3 regions of the Clostridium fermenticellae genome follow, and region 3 is predicted to be linked to each of the others. Evidence: riboswitches for the same ligand, from Rfam matches in the RefSeq annotation. Region 3 holds a riboswitch; each other region holds the start of a gene.
What was found. Region 3 has a riboswitch for cyclic di-AMP ahead of D4Z93_RS07995 (cell wall hydrolase). Riboswitches for the same ligand answer to the same signal wherever they lie in the genome.

Region 1 (5,567 bases), 310 kb from region 3:
AGAATATTCCAAACATTTGCTTTCATTATGGAACTTATATTTTATTTAATATTAGGTATTATATTTGTATGTTTTCCTGCTTTATATATTATTTTATAAAATATGGAATAGAAAATGGTGTTTGGTCTTCTATTAGAAATACCGGATTTTTTGTCTTGATTTTTAGCTTGATAGTTTTATTTATGACATTAATTATGTATTTTAATGAAAAAAAGCGGAAATCTACAACAGATGACATGGGTACTTTTGTTATTGCTCAAATAATATCTGTTTGTGATATGTTCTTTGTTATTATTTTAATCTTTTATTTAGAATGAAAATTTGATTAAATGAGTGTTAAGAAAAAAATGGAGATGATAGTGAAGATGATGGCCTTAATACAAAATTTTGATATTTTTATCCTTTTATACATAAAGAATCATATGTATGGACATATGATGGATAAAGTTATGATCATAGTAACTTCTTTAGGCAACTTAGGAGCGGTATGGATTGTGATTTCTATCTTACTAATAATTAATAAAAAATATAGAAACGTAGGTTTTATGGTTTTAGTAGCGTTAATATTAAGTACGGTTTTAGGAGAAGGAATATTAAAACATGTAGTTCAGCGCATAAGACCATCAGCAGATATACCAGCAGTTAAGCTTTTAATTTCAAAACCTTTATCATATTCATTTCCATCAGGACACGCTGCATCTTCATTTGCAGCAGCAGGAATATTAGCAAAATATCTTAAAAATTATGCAGTTGAGTTTTTTGGTTTGGCGGCGTTAATAGCTTTTTCGAGATTGTATCTATATGTTCATTATCCTACAGATGTTTTAGCTGGAATTATTTTAGGATTAATTTGTAGTAAAATGACTATTTATTTTTTCAATAGATTGAGTCAAAAGCAACAGTCATTATGTAGAAAAGGTGATTAAATCATTAAGCACATCAAAGTATAAAACATATTGCTTTTTATGTTTGTATACCGTAATGTATAAATATGAAAATATTTAGGAGTAGATTATATGAATTTATATGAAGATAAAGCATTAAGAGAACTTATTAAGTGGAAAAAAGAAATGCAGGCTAAACCAGACCCTGGAAATATATTTGCTAAAAATATAGAAGATAAAATGAACAGCTTTATTCCCGAAAAAGTGCAGGCTTTGGTATCAAAAGCTGTAGAAAACATGATAAAAGCGGTTATAGATGGGTGCAAATATAGTTCTTCAATAAAACCAATTTATAATATGTGCCTGCAGGAGCGTGAAAAACTTGTAATAGAAAAAATGAAAACTTACAGAAATCTTGCATCAGCAAGTGGAGCCGGTACTGGTGCAGCTGGGATGTTAATTGGAATGGCTGATTTTCCTGTACTTTTAAGTTTGAAAATGAATTTTTTATTTGACGCAGCTGGAATTTATGGATTTAATGCAAAAAATTATAAGGAAAGATTATATATATTATATGTATTTCAGATAGCTTTTTCGAGTCAAAAAAGGAGAAATGAGATCTATAATATAATTTCAAATTGGGAGTCTTACTCGAATAATCTTCCTAAAGATAAGGATAGTTTTGATTGGAGAACATTTCAACAGGAATATAGAGATTATATAGACATTGCTAAAACACTTCAACTAATTCCGGGGTTTGGCGCAATAGTTGGAGCATATGCTAATTACAAACTTATGGAGAAATTATGCAAGGTAGCTATGAATGCATATAGGTTTAGAGTATTTAAAATAGAGGATTGATTTAAAACACCTAATTGTAATTTGATTAGACTAATTATGTTAAAATATAATGGTACGTATATTTTAACATAGTGATAAAGGGAGTGTAGTTTTTATGATGAATGTGGATATTGAAAAGTGTATAGGATGTGGGAAATGTTCTGAGGATTGTTTTGTCAGTGATATAGAAATTGTAGATGGAAAAGCTGAAATTAATAATGTAACTTGCATAAAGTGTGGACATTGCATAGCTGTGTGTCCTAAAAATGCAGTGTCAACGGATGAATACAATATGGAGGATGTGAAAGAATATAATAAAGAGGATTTTTTTGTTGATCCTGATATACTCTTGAATTTTATTAAGTTTAGAAGAACTATAAGACAATTTGAAGATAAAAAAATAGAAGATGAAAAAATTTTAAAAATTATAGAGGCTGGAAGATTTACTCAGACTGGAAGTAATATGCAGGATGTATCTTATATAGTTGTAAAGGACAAAATACAGGAGTTAAGGGGATTAATACTCAATAGTTTAAATCAAGCCGGAGAAAAAATACTTAAAGATCCAAATGAGCAAAATGTACTTCATCAAAGATATGCTAAAATGTGGATTAATATGTATAAACAGTGTGAGGAAAATCCTAAAAATGATAGATTATTTTTTAATGCTCCATTAGTAATAGTAGTTACAGCGAGAGAAGAAGTAAATGGGGCTCTAGCATCTTCAAATATGGAACTTATGATTGATGCTATGGGACTTGGAACGCTGTTTAGTGGCTTTTCTGCTGCAGCTGCTCAAATGGATGAGAGAATAGGTAAATTCCTTGGAGTTAAGAAAGGAAGAAAGGTTGTAACTTTTATGATAATTGGATATCCTGGAGTTAAATATTTAAGAACTGTGCCGAGAAAAAAGGCAGATATCCGCTGGAAATAGAATATAGGGCTTTCATGAGCCCTACACTATTTTTTAAATACGTTAAATTATAACATTTCCTCTAGATATCTTTAGCCCAAATATTCATACTTTCAAAATCACCACATAAATTGCAGTTGTTTACTAATGTACCTCTATAATTGTATCCTTGCTTACTTAATGCAATATTCATACCCTGACTTGTGGATTTAGACATACTATATAAGCTTATAAAATCTTTGTCTCTAATATCTTTTTCTAAAAGATAAATTATATTTGATATAATACCTTTGTCCCTATAATGAGGGTAGGTAGCACAATCGGCAATTTCTGCATTTAAATTTTCATAGTCAAGGTAGGCAGAAGCTGCACTTATTATCTTATCATTGAATACAGCAACCTTGCATAAAACATTTTTGCTCATATTTTGTATTAAGTAGTCTCTATTATATATAGAAGTTGGATATGCGAAAAATACCTCAGAAAACAATGATATTAATTCGCTTATATCGCTTTCTTTTGCATCTCTTATATGATATTTTAAGTTGTTGTTAAACTTAAACTTATCTTTCATATTTAAACTTTTAGTTAAGAACAAATTTTCAATATTACTATTTTTACATATTTTTCTATTGCTGCTTATAAAATATGACATACATAATGCATCTTCTCCTCTAAAATATGAGTCTATTTTACCTTCTGGAATAAATCCTGCATCACAAAAATTTTGAAAAGATTGAGAGTTACAATTGCATACAACTTTACTTAGATGCTGTTTTGAGGTAAAGTGTATTATTCTTTTTAGAGCCTGTACAGATATTTTATAAAAGTTAATTATTTTGACACGGCTGTTAACATAATCAATATATATTTTTACTTTGTCTATCCTGGCATAGTAATTATTATTTAATTTACATTTAGCAGAATTCACGATTTGTTTTCCTCCTAAAATTAGTAAAATATAAGTTCTATAATTATTACAAAAAATAATAAACTGCAGAGAAGTAACTGCAGTTTATTGAATGTCCAATTCATTTAAAATTTAATGAATCAGTAAAAGTATACTTAAAAACTTCTCTTCAACGCTTACGAGATTAGCTGACGGATTCGGGTCGAAGAAAAATAACCCTACTTATCTCATATTTGGATAAGACTCACCCCAAATGTGGTTCTCCCGTTCAAAAGATTCAGCGCTATCAATATTCGTCATTTTAAATATAAACATATCACTTTAATATAGGTATGTCAATATATTGTGATCACATTCAATAATAATTTTTCATATATTTTTTAAAATTAGAAATAATAATTACGAAGGGAGGAATATATATGAAGGAAGATAATATTAGAAATAACTTTAAAAAGAAACCAATAGAAAAGCATGATACTGCTCCTTTGGGTGATGTTTATAAGCAGGAACCCGACTCAAAGGTATCTATTCCTAGTGAACTTGATGTTGAAAATGCCAAGGATTTCGTTGATTCCAATGAAAAATAGTATTAAAGATAGAAAGCCTAACCACAAAGAGGTTAGACTTTTTATTTTGTTAATATTTGATAGAAGATAGTTTCTTATATATGTCGTATCTTTCATGGGCGTTAATTTCAGATTGTTTAAGGGCACTTTCGGCGACTTCAGGAAAAATATTTTTAAGTGATGAATAGCGTAGTTCGCCATTTATGAAATCCATATATGAACTTGTAGGTTCTTTGGAATCCAATATAAATGGATTTTCTCCCTGTTTTTTTAAAATAGGATTAAATCTATATAAATGCCAATAACCTGATTCAACGGCTTTTTTCTCTTCAGCAATGCTGGTTCCCATACCAGTTTTAATACCATGACTTATGCAGGGAGCATAGGCTATTACTAAAGAAGGACCGTTATAAGATTCAGCTTCAGTAATTGCTTTAATTGCATGATTCATGTTTGCACCTAGTGATATTTGAGTAACGTAAACATATCCATAAGTCATGGCCATAAGACCCAAATCTTTTTTGCGTGTTTTCTTACCGCGTGCAGCAAGCTTTGCAACTGCACCAGTAGGAGTTGATTTAGATGACTGTCCACCGGTATTTGAATAAACTTCAGTATCCATTACTAATATATTAACATCATCGCCTAATGATAAAACTTGATCTAATCCTCCAAAGCCTATATCATATGCCCAGCCATCACCACCAATTAACCAGTGTGATTTTTTGATCAGGTAATCTTTTCTTAGAAGTATTTCATGTAAGGTATTATTTTCCTTATAGTTTTCATTTATAATGAGTTCAAGTATTTTTTCAGATGATTTCTTTGAAATATCAGTATTATTATATCCATCAAGCCATTCTTTAAAAGCTTTTTTAAGATTAGGATTTATATTTGTTGATATTGCCTGCTTAATTAAATCAGCAAGTTTTTCTCTTATCTGAGTTACTGCAAGAAACATTCCATAACCGTATTCGGCATTATCTTCAAATAATGAATTTCCCCATGAAGGACCCTTACCAAAGCAGTTTGTGGTATAAGCGATTGCCGGTGCTGAGGCTCCCCAAATTGATGAACAACCTGTTGCGTTGGCTATCATCATCCTATCTCCATAAAGTTGAGTCAAGAGTTTTATATAAGGTGTTTCACCGCAACCCGGGCATGCACCATTAAATTCGAGCAGTGGCTTAGAAAATTGGCTCCCCTTAACTGTATGGATATCCATTAAGTTTTGTTTAGGAGAAATTTTTGATACATATTCGAAATTTTTCGACTGATTTTCAATCTGTTTCTGTGCCGGTTTCATTACAAGTGCTTTACCAGGAGCAGGACATATATTGGCACAGTTTCCACATCCAGTACAATCAAGAGGACTTATTTGAATACGATATTCCAGATTTTCCATTCCTTTTCCGACTGCTTTTTTTGTTAAAAAGTTTTTAGGGGCATTTTTG
Region 2 (5,567 bases), 1.4 Mb from region 3:
ACCTAAGCTTATTATTCTTTTTCTTATATTTTTAACTACTCCTTTTAAGACATCAGTACCTACATGAGGTTTATTTGTGTACATTATCTCCTGAGGTGCACCACTTTTTACAAACTCATCAATTATAAAACGGCATCTTGAATCTTTACTTCTGGATGTGAGTTTCCCATCGGAAAATGTTCCCGCACCTCCCTCTCCAAACTGGACATTACTCTCTAAATTAAGCTTACCGCTTTCCCAAAACTTATTAACTTCCTCTGTTCTTTTATCTACATTTTCTCCCCTTTCAATTATAAGAGGCCTATATCCATTCTCAGCCATTAAAAGACCTGCAAACATTCCTGCAGGCCCCATTCCTATTATTATAGGTCTATGTTCCATTTTATTTTTCCCGAATTCAAAATCTTCCTTAAACTCCTGTTTTGCAATTCTAACATCTGAAGACCTGGCACTATTTACTACCCTTTCTTCATCTTCACATTCTATTTCAACGGCATAATCAAATTTTATTGTATTTTTTCTTCTGGCATCTATAGATTCCTTTACTATTTTCAGATTCTTTATATCACCTGTTCTTATTTTCGCTTTCTTAGCTGCCTTATTTTTTATTTCACTTAGATCATCATTTATATCTAAAATTATATTATTTATTTTAACCGGCATTCTTTGTTTCCCCATTCCTTTCACTCACCGTAACTGTAACCTGATTTATATCTTGTGAAACTTCAGTTATTCCAGATGGCAAAGTTATATTTATAGGAACTGTATTTTGTCCCTGCTTAACTCCCTTCAAATCTACAGAAGCTGATATATCACCATCTTTAAGATTATCTACTGCATATTTGGAACCTGAAACCACTACATTAACAGTACTTGCACTTAAACTTGCACTGTATGAACTATCAAGATTTACAGTTTGTATATTAACGCTCACTTGCTTTTGAGAGCTTTTATCAAAATCCACCTTTAATCTTACTGTATCACTTCCGTTTAAAAGCGTAACACCATAAGGAAGATTTACTTTTACATCTATTGAATCTCTGCCATTTATACTGCTTATATCTATTCCCTCTGTATCTATTTTAGATACTTTAGCTATTTCTGCATCACTACCAGTTATATCCACATTTGAATTCATTGGAAGTATTGAATTTATTCCATAATCACTTAAGTTTCCTGATAAATTTACATTTACCGGTACACTTTTAACTCTCACAACAGGAATAGACATATCTAAATATTTAGGTTCTATTTCTACATTCTTTATTATATTTCCCTGGGAATCTTCTGCTTTTAAGTAAACTTTTCTATTAACATCTTTTGAAATGTTCTGTATATTATACATTGTCTCAGTTTTTGCAACCTTTTCTATGTCTTTTTTAGCACCTTTAACTGTAACCTTTGTCGAACTTAGTTTTGGTTCCCGGGCGTAAAAGCCGCTTTTCGCTTTTCCCAAAAGCGTTAATTTAACCGGAACCACTTTACTCTTTAAATCTTCAATATTTATATTAACCCACAGATTGTCACTATTTACAACCCTGACTGAACTTGGGCTTTTCTTTATTTGAACCGGTATTTTATTTTTACCTTTTTTTACTACGTAAGATCCCAAATCTGATGTCAGTTCAAATTGAGATGATTTAACAGCATACAAGTCTGATGCATTTCCTTTTATAGTCAATTTTACAGTTAAATTTTCATCATCCACTGATATTATATTTGACTGCATAAGTACATTTCTATTTATAACCTGAACAGGTACTACTATTTTCCTCTCTCTTACAGGATTTTCAACGTTATATATAAAAAGCCACAATATAAATGAAACTATTACACAGCATACCTTCACTATCACCTGGTGTCTTTTTTGTTTTTTATCCATTGAATCACCCGCTCTCTAAAGGTTAACTTTTTATGCTGCCTTTTCTTTATAATTTTTGTAAGCGTACTTCTGAGTTTCTCTTCTGTATAATTTCTAGTCATATTACCATTTAAAACAAGCGAAATAGTTCCCGTTTCTTCTGATACAACAATTATAATAGCATCAGATTTTTCTGAAATTCCGATTGCTGCCCTGTGCCTTGTACCGAGTTTTTTATTTAATTCTCTATTTTCTGTAAGCGGCAAAAAACATCCTGAAGACACTACCCTGTCATTTCTAATTATAGTTGCACCATCATGAAGTGGAGTATTAACTACAAATATATTTTCAAGAAGAGCAGACGATACAATCGCATCTATCCTTGTTCCTGTTTTTATTATATCCTCAAGTCCTGTAAATTGCTCTATTATTACAAGGGCTCCTGTTCTTGAAACTGATAAATTTCCAATTGCAGTTACGATTTCATTAACTACTTTTTGTACAGTTTCCTCATTTGCAAATATCTGTCTGTCAGTAAAAGCTGTCCTTCCAAGGTGTTCGAGTGCACTTCGTATTTCTGGCTGAAATATAATTATAAGAGATAACACACCTATTGTAATCGTCTTTGATAATATCCAGTTAAGCATGGTAAGGTTTAAAAGATCACTTACAGGAATAAGAAATAAAATTAATACGATACCTTTTAAAAGTTGTTCAGCTCTAGTCTCCTTCATTAGCATGTAACCTTTATAAAAAATATATGAAACCACTAATATGTCCATTACCGAAAATATACTTATATTTTTTACCGAATTGATTACAATGTCTAATATCTCCACCTATTTCACTCCTTTATTAAGTGCACTATCACTTTAATGTCCTAATAATAACTCTTATGACTAAATTAAAGGGGATATGCCTTGAATTAATATAAAATTTCGCCTTATCTTTAATTATACACTATTTAATATTTCTTTATATCAAAAGAAAATCTAATTTATAAAATATTAATAAAAATAATAAAGTCTCTTGAATTTTTTTTAACTAATGGTTACAATACTACTAGCCTAAGTTTTCAAATTATATTTAAAACGCGGGGAAACCAGTATCTTGGGGTGAATCGTTTATTCGTAGGTTATGCCTTTACCGAACCCGTCAGCTAACCTCGTAGGTAAAAGGAGATGATTTATTTGAAAAGAAAACTTTTTATTTTTATGGTTATCTTTTTAGGGCTTTTAATATTTGTTCCATTTAAAGTAAGCGCAGTGGAAAACACTACTTCTGAAACTAACTTGTTTAATGAAAAAGAACAGGTGGTTCAAGTTTTCAACTACTATGATAAAAAACTTTATATTACCCAAAACGATCTAGATTTAATGTCAAAAGTGGTATATGCAGAAAGTAATTGTGAACCATTTGAAGGAAAGGTTGCAGTTGCTTCTGTGATTTTAAACCGATTAAAATATCCCGAATTTCCAAAGACAATAGAAGGAGTGGTAACTCAAAAAGGTGCTTTCTCTTGTGTAAATAGTAATGGAACAATCAATGCACCTAAGACAGATACCTGTTACAAAGCAGTTTTAGAAGCCTTAAAAGGATATGATCCAACAGGAAAAGCAGTTTTTTTCTATAATCCACAAATAGCGACATCAAGATGGATGAAAGATATAAATAAAAAGAATGTAAAAGCAATAGGAAATCATGTATTCTTCGTTGTAAATTAACATATGAATATCCCTGAATTTTAAAATTCAGGGATATTTTTATTTTTGTAGAGAATCTATATATGACACAGCACTTAAAGCTGCAATTTGACCTTGACCAGCTGCTTTCATATACTGATATGGTTTTCCGGCACAATCTCCGGCAGCATAACAACCGCGTATATTTGTCTTCATATTAGCATCCACTTTTATATGCCCTCCATCAAGTTCTATTCCTGGAACAAGTTGATCGGGTGCTATACTGTCTTTTAGTATAAAAACTCCATCTGTATTTATTTCTCTATGTTTTAATACAAGTTTTTCTACTTTATTATTTCCTACAATTTCAACTGGTTTATCCAATACTATTTCTATATTATTGTTGAGCTTTAAATCCTTATTATACATAGGTACATAGTACAATTTTGATGCAAGTTCACCGACAAAATTGGCTTCTTTTTCTGCTTCTTTATTATAGCCTACAATTGTCACGACTCTTCCTCTATATAAAGGTGCATCACACGTAGCACAATATCCAACACCTCTGCCAAGGAATTCCTGTTCACCTCTCAGTAGATTCACAGACTGTACACCGGTTGCTATTACAAGTGCTCTAGACTCATAATTTTTTTGATTTACAGACATTACAAAATAATTTCCCATAGCATATACTGCATTTATTCTTTCATACGTTATACTTATACCCATTGAATCTATATGGTTTTTAACTTTATCTTTAAGGTCGCTTCCTTTTATATTATAAAAGCCAAGATAATTATTAATTCGTGGAGCCATATTAAGCTTATTACTCAAATTCTCATTTCCAAACACTATAATATTTTTATTCCTAATCTTTGAGTTTACAGCCGCTGATAATCCTGCCACACCACTTCCTATTATTGCTATATCATATCTATCATCCACAATATTCACCTCTAGATATAATCTTCTATAACACCTTTTACAGCGTCTTTTGGTCTGAAGCCAACAAGAGTTTTTGCTGGTTTCCCATCTTTAAATATAATAACTGTAGGTATACTTGCTACATTATATTCCATTGATGAAACTGGATTCTCATCTACATTTAATTTATAAAATTTCGATTTTCCATCTAATTCATCTGAAATTTCCTCCATAACAGGTCCGAGCATTTTACAAGGTCCGCACCAAGGTGCCCAAAAATCTACTATTACAGGAACCTTTTTTTCTTCAATAACTTCTGAAAAATTAGTATCTTTTATTTCATTTACCATAACTTTCTACCTCCTTATACCCTTATGGGGTATTTTTATAATTTTATTTTATATTAACCATTGTATTTAGTCAATAGTTTTTAATAATTATTATTAATAAAAACCAGATTGAATTTTGTATATATATTTTTTGCTTTTATAATAATATATATGTACTTTAAATTTAGGATGTCAAAAATTTTTTAAAGTATTTATTGACATACATTAAAATTTATAGTAAGCTTTCTAATAAAATATTAAAAATTATGTAGATTTTTTATAAATAATTATTCAATTAAGTAAAAAATTTTGGGTGGTACCGTGAACAGACATTCGTCCAAAGGCGGATCGTCTGTTTTTTTATACAATAGATTAATAAATTTAAATTTTAATAATTAGAGGGGGCTAACTTTTGAAAACTGAAGTAATTGAAAAATTAAAACAAATATGCGGAAATGATTTTGCAACAAATGATTTATCTCAAATACAGGGGTATTTATACGATGAAACTGAAAATCTGATTCGTCCTGAAGCTTCGAAGGAGTGTATTGTTGTAAAGCCATCATCATCAGAAGAAATATCAGAAATTCTAAAATATGCAAACGAAAAACTAATACCCGTAGTTTCACGAGGTGGTGGTACTGGAGTTGTTAGTGGTGTTATTCCTACAAGACCAAGTATAATAATATCTCTTGAAAGACTTAACAAATTAGTTGAACTTGATGAAAAAAATTTGATGATCACAGTAGAATCTGGAGTAACTCTTGCATC
Region 3 (5,567 bases):
TTCCAATAAAACTTACAAGTTGTGCCATTCTAATTGAACCTAAAAGAAGGCTATCTGTTCTCATACCTTCTACAAAGAATCTTCCTATTGAATATAATCCTATATAACTAAATAATATCAGACCACGATTTTTGAATTTTTTTATTAATTGTATAAGAATAATAAATACTAGTATATTCCATATTGATTCATATAAAAATGTTGGATTATAATAGTTCCCATCAATGAACATACCGTGTTGTATGAAAGCTGGAAAATGACTTATAAAATTATAGGATACAATTTTGCCGTGTGCTTCACCGTTGAAGAAGTTTCCCCATCTTCCAAGAGCTTGAGCAAGTATTATTGATGGGGCGGCTGTATCTGCATACTCTAAAAAATTGATTTTTCTATATTTACAATAAAGTAAGGCTGTTGTAAGTCCAAATAAGAGGCCTCCATGAATAGCGAGACCGCCCCGTCTTATATTTATTGCTGAAATTAAACTATCGTAATCTTTAAGATTAAATAGAACATAATATGCTCTCGCGCCTATTATGCTAATGGGTAAAGAAATTAGAACTATATCCAAAAGAATATCGTAGCTTAAATTTCTTACTTTACATGTGTATTCTGCAATAAAAATTCCTATTAATATTCCTGCTGCAATAAAAATTCCGTACCATCTTATATCTAACCCTAAAATTGAAAATGCTATTGGATTCAAAAGTTAATCCTCCCTATTTCATATGTTTTTGTTTGAGTGTAAATACTTATAGAGATATTTTACACCTAAGCTATTTTGAATATCAACTATACATTTTTTTATTTTATATAATTAAAATAAAAATTGATGTGTATTTATGATAAAAATAGTTTATATAAATTTAAAATAAATTTATTATAATACAAAAATTGAAGAAAATTTGTTATAATAAAAATATGGTGAATTATATTATATTTTTTAGAAGGTGATAAAAATGAAAATTGATTTTACTAAGGAACAATTTAAAATACTTATGGAGTTGGTGTACCTTGGAAACACCATTATTAATGATTTTAATATTCCTTCTGAAAGAGAGACAGAGTATGAAAATATGGAAAATTACATATATTCTTTTTGTAGCGATTTTGGCTACAGGGAATATGTAGATTACAGTAATGAGTACAAGGTATTTTGCCCAACCAATAAATTCGATAGAGAAGTTGAATCTAAAATTAGGTCCTATGATGAAAATGTTTTCTATAGAGAATTGGTAAACAGGCTAGCAAAGAGGGATGCAAAAAAAGAATTTAGCAAAAGGGTAAATCAGGATAATTTTAGTGAATTTTTAAAATTGCAGTTTGAAATTGAAGAAAAGTATGATGAAGAATTATTAAATAATGATTTAGAAAATATTAAAGTTGATTTTAAATCAAACAATGTAAAAAAGAACGTTTTAAAGTAAAAGCTGTATACGTTTCCTTTAATTAAATAGAGTAATAATATAAAAAATACACAAACTTCTAGTGTAAACAAAATAACTTGATAATTTAAAAGGAGGAAATAATTATGGCAAGTAGAGGAAATAAAGTATTAGTTCCACAGGCTAAGGAAGGTTTAAGTAAATTTAAGATGGAGGCAGCAAGAGAAGTTGGAGTTAATTTAAAAGAAGGATATAATGGAGATCTTACTTCTAGACAAAATGGTTCCGTAGGAGGCCAGATGACAAAAAAGATGATAGAAGCTTATGAACAAAATATGAAATAGTGAGTTAATGTTTATCATAATTATATAATTAAAGGGTATAGAGTATAAATGAATCTTCTGATTTATTTGTATTCCATACCCCTTTTTTAGCTAAAAATAGGTATATGGATACCCTAATTTTATAGTTCAGAATATAATAGTTGTAGTATATATTTTTTGAATTTTGGTGTGGATAAAATATTTATAAAGTAGTATTATTTTTGTTATAATGAAATGAAACTGACATATTTTATAAGGAGCAATTAATATGAGTGTTAAAGAAACTATAATTAGATTAATTTTGGCTATTCTTATTGGTGGTATCATAGGATATGAAAGAGAACACAAAAATAGACCAGCAGGTTTTATAACGCATATTTTAGTTTGTCTTGGAGCATGTGTTATATCTATGATACAAGTATGTGATGTGGATAAAACTGTAAGTATAATACTTGAACATCCTCAATTATCAAGTGCTTTGAAGGTTGATATAGGAAGACTTGGAGCACAAGTTATAAGTGGAATTGGATTTCTCGGTGCAGGTACTATAATAAGAGAAAAAGGATCTGTAACAGGACTTACAACTGCAGCTAGTCTCTGGGTGGTTGCATGTATTGGACTTGCGGTAGGTCTTGGATATTATAATTTGAGTATATTATCGGCAGTAGCAGCTGTAATATCACTTGTTGTACTGAAAAGAGTCGAATTAATTTTTTCAGAAAAAAGAGATTTACTTAATATAGATGTGAAATATAAAGATAAAGGAGAGATTATTAATAAGATAAATTCTTGCTTAAAAAATCAAAATTTTGAAATTAGGGATATCAATTTTTTGTCTAAGGCCGATTATGATGTTGAGTCTGAGTATAAGAAGGGGACATTTAGCATATTTTTGTCAAGACATGAAAAAGATAAAAAAGTTATAAATGAACTTATGTCCATAGAGGAAGTGGTAAGAATTACAATTAAATAATTATCACCAATATTGTATATTTTCATATAATAAAAGTGAGCTAAAGATTAAAAAGTGATGAATTTAAGATTATAGATTGATAAACTATAGATGGCGCAACTAAAGTTAAAATTAAAAAAGACACTACTAATTTTTTATTTAAATAAATAGGGCAGAGGAGAATATGAGCTCCTCTGCTTTAATTAATGTGTAAATACCATTTTACCACTTCTTAAAGTTATAGGTCTTGACCAAAGCCATGAATTAGTTGCACTGTCATCAAAATAATATATTGCTCCATTTGTAGGATCATATCCTTGAAGGGCATCTAAGGCTGCTTTTTTTGCTTCATCTGAGGCTGCTTTATTAATCCATCCATTTTGAACTGGAGTAAATTGATAGTAGTTGTCAGATTTCTGATATATAACTGAGCTTATGGAATTTGGAAATTCACTGCTCTTGACTCTGTTTACAACGACAGCGGCGACACCAACTTCAGCTTTATAGGGTTGTCCCTGAGATTCAGACATAACAAGTCTGGCTAAAAGGTCCAAATCATTATTATTGTATGAAATTACAGAATTAGTATTAGAATTTTTTGTTGTGCTGACAGCTTGTACATTATTATCATAACTTGTATTTGCTGCAGGCACATTTAATTTTTGGCCTGAATAAATCGTGTTGTCCCATTTATCATTTGCTTTTTTTAGCTGATCTGTTGTAATTCCATATTTTTTTGCTATAAAGTATAGAGAATCTCCATTTTTTACTGTGTAAATATCTGCAGGCACATTTAGCGTCTGACCCGGATATACGTTCGAATTTTTAAGATTATTATTTTTCATCAAATCATTAGAGTTTGTATAAAAAAGTTTACCTATAGTAAATAAAGAATCACCTTGTGTAACTTTATAGCTGGCAGCTTGTACAGGTGTAAAAGCAAATAATGATAAAGATACACCAACAAGTAAAGTTCCTATGCTTTTAAATTTTAGCATTAATTATATCCCTCCATCTTGCCTTCGAGGTTAGTTGACGGGTTTGGGTTAGAGGTACCCTACTTAAAAATTAAGATTCACCCCAAAATAAATTCCCCGTACTCCATAAAGGAGATTCGGCATGTTTTATTGTTTAAGTGCTCATGGGTGTTATTATAACAAATGTGGTTATGGACAACCATATTAAACTAGAGGTAACTGAGTATAAATGTGTAAGTATATATAATATGTGCAAATTTTAACTTATAGTTGTATTATTGTTTGTAGATAGGAATTGGAGGTTACAAGTATGTTTAAAAGTTTTGAAGTAGAAAATGAACGTGGATTTATAATAAGAGGAGTTATAAATAGGCCGGACAAATCCGGAAAATTCCCATGTCTTATTTACTGTCATGGTTTCACAGGGCATAAACTTGAAACACATGGAATGTTTGCAAAAATAGCTAAAATGCTTGAAAGAAAGGATATAGTTTCTATAAGATTTGATTTTACGGGAAATGGTGAAAGTGATGGCGAGTTTAAAGATATGACAATGTCTACCGAGATTCAGGACTTTAATGATATATTAAAGTTTAGTACTAATTTGAGTTTTGTAGATGCTAATAATATAAATGTAATTGGATTTAGTATGGGGGGAGCTATAGCATTAATAGTGTCATCCTCAAATACGCTTATTAAAAATACTATTTTAATAAGTCCTGCGGTAAATATGTATGATCTTATAGTGTCACAAATAATAGGAGAAAAATTAGATGAAATTAATAAGTACGGGACTGTAAATTTTGACGGATATTTTTTGGGGAAGGATACAATTGATGATATTTTTAACTATAACATATTTGATTATGCTGAAAAAATAAATCAAAATGTTCTTATAATTCATGGAACTTGTGATGAATCTGTATCACCAGTTTATTCAATAAAACTGGAGAATTTAATAGGTAATAATGCCAGTTTGGTTTATATAAATGGAGCATCTCATTGTTATTATAAAAGAGATGAGCAATCTAAGCTTTTTGACGTTATATTAAACTTCTGTGTAAATAATATAATAACAGGGCGTCCTTTGAATTAGACACCCTATTTATAGTTTATTTTGCAGTACCTTTAAGATCATAAAGTGTTTCATTTGTGTTCATTTTACCAAATCCGGAATGCTTATCATTTGATTGATTTTTTGTAGTATTTTCCTTCCACTCACTTTCAGAAACTGTTTTTCCGTTTTTCTTAATCCAGTTCATTATCTCATTTGAGTCTCTTCCTCCCATGCTGCCTGTCAATACATATCTTACTTCTCCCTTTTTAACCATCTCTTTAAATTGAGCTAAGGTTAGTATCTTATCAGATCCGGAGAATCCCCCGAGAGCCATAACACTCTTGCCACTTTCAATTATTATACCTTCTGCAGAGGCGGAACTTGATACAACAAGTGCATATTTTTCATTTGTAACATGATTGTCTAGGAATTTTATAAGCTTTTGATCTCTATTATTGCTTTGACTTCCCATTGCCATAAAGTTGCTTGATCTGCTTTTTGTTAAAAGTTCTAATCCTGCGGCAGGCATATTTCCACTTACACCATGAGTTAAAGTAGCAGCAGAACCAATTGCAGGTGTGGTCAAAATCCCTATAAGCGCAGTTGCTGTAAATATCTTGGCAAAACTTGAAGAATTTTTCCCATTGCCTGAATTCTCCTTTTTTATTGTGCGATACAATATAAGCAGTACTGCGGATGCAAAGCATAGAACTAAAGCTGCTATTATTATATATTTTATAGTAGAAGATATGCTTGAAGCAAAGTAGGATAACATTAATAGATGCATTAAGCCTTCTACAATAAATGCTATAGGCAGTATATAAGCCTTAATTCCGCCTTGTTTGTAGAGCTTCCACATTGCAGTAATTCCTA

Region 1: linked by a shared signal. The riboswitch ahead of ablB (putative beta-lysine N-acetyltransferase) and the one ahead of D4Z93_RS07995 (cell wall hydrolase) in region 3 are both predicted to bind cyclic di-AMP.
Region 2: linked by a shared signal. The riboswitch ahead of D4Z93_RS01575 (cell wall hydrolase) and the one ahead of D4Z93_RS07995 (cell wall hydrolase) in region 3 are both predicted to bind cyclic di-AMP.

Annotation. Positions count from the first base shown of each region.
Region 1 covers NZ_CP032416.1:2,031,323-2,036,889, reverse strand. The annotation lists gene D4Z93_RS09510 (phosphatase PAP2 family protein) at 330-926, shown strand; gene D4Z93_RS09505 (EcsC family protein) at 1,017-1,745, shown strand; gene D4Z93_RS09500 (nitroreductase family protein) at 1,840-2,658, shown strand; gene ablB (putative beta-lysine N-acetyltransferase) at 2,720-3,568, opposite strand; cyclic di-AMP (ydaO/yuaA leader) riboswitch at 3,706-3,840, opposite strand; gene D4Z93_RS09490 (CDIF630_02480 family spore surface protein) at 3,967-4,134, shown strand; gene nifJ (pyruvate:ferredoxin (flavodoxin) oxidoreductase) at 4,184-5,567, opposite strand, start outside.
Region 2 covers NZ_CP032416.1:298,871-304,437, reverse strand. The annotation lists gene D4Z93_RS01590 (NAD(P)/FAD-dependent oxidoreductase) at 1-663, opposite strand, end outside; gene D4Z93_RS01585 (CdaR family protein) at 653-1,882, opposite strand; gene cdaA (diadenylate cyclase CdaA) at 1,852-2,700, opposite strand; cyclic di-AMP (ydaO/yuaA leader) riboswitch at 2,916-3,049, shown strand; gene D4Z93_RS01575 (cell wall hydrolase) at 3,052-3,585, shown strand; gene D4Z93_RS01570 (NAD(P)/FAD-dependent oxidoreductase) at 3,625-4,488, opposite strand; gene trxA (thioredoxin) at 4,500-4,817, opposite strand; gene D4Z93_RS01560 (FAD-binding oxidoreductase) at 5,209-5,567, shown strand, end outside.
Region 3 covers NZ_CP032416.1:1,722,863-1,728,429, reverse strand. The annotation lists gene lgt (prolipoprotein diacylglyceryl transferase) at 1-706, opposite strand, end outside; gene D4Z93_RS08010 (hypothetical protein) at 960-1,427, shown strand; gene D4Z93_RS08005 (alpha/beta-type small acid-soluble spore protein) at 1,532-1,729, shown strand; gene D4Z93_RS08000 (MgtC/SapB family protein) at 1,977-2,681, shown strand; gene D4Z93_RS07995 (cell wall hydrolase) at 2,864-3,658, opposite strand; cyclic di-AMP (ydaO/yuaA leader) riboswitch at 3,663-3,790, opposite strand; gene D4Z93_RS07990 (alpha/beta hydrolase) at 3,948-4,733, shown strand; gene D4Z93_RS07985 (glycosyltransferase family 39 protein) at 4,750-5,567, opposite strand, start outside.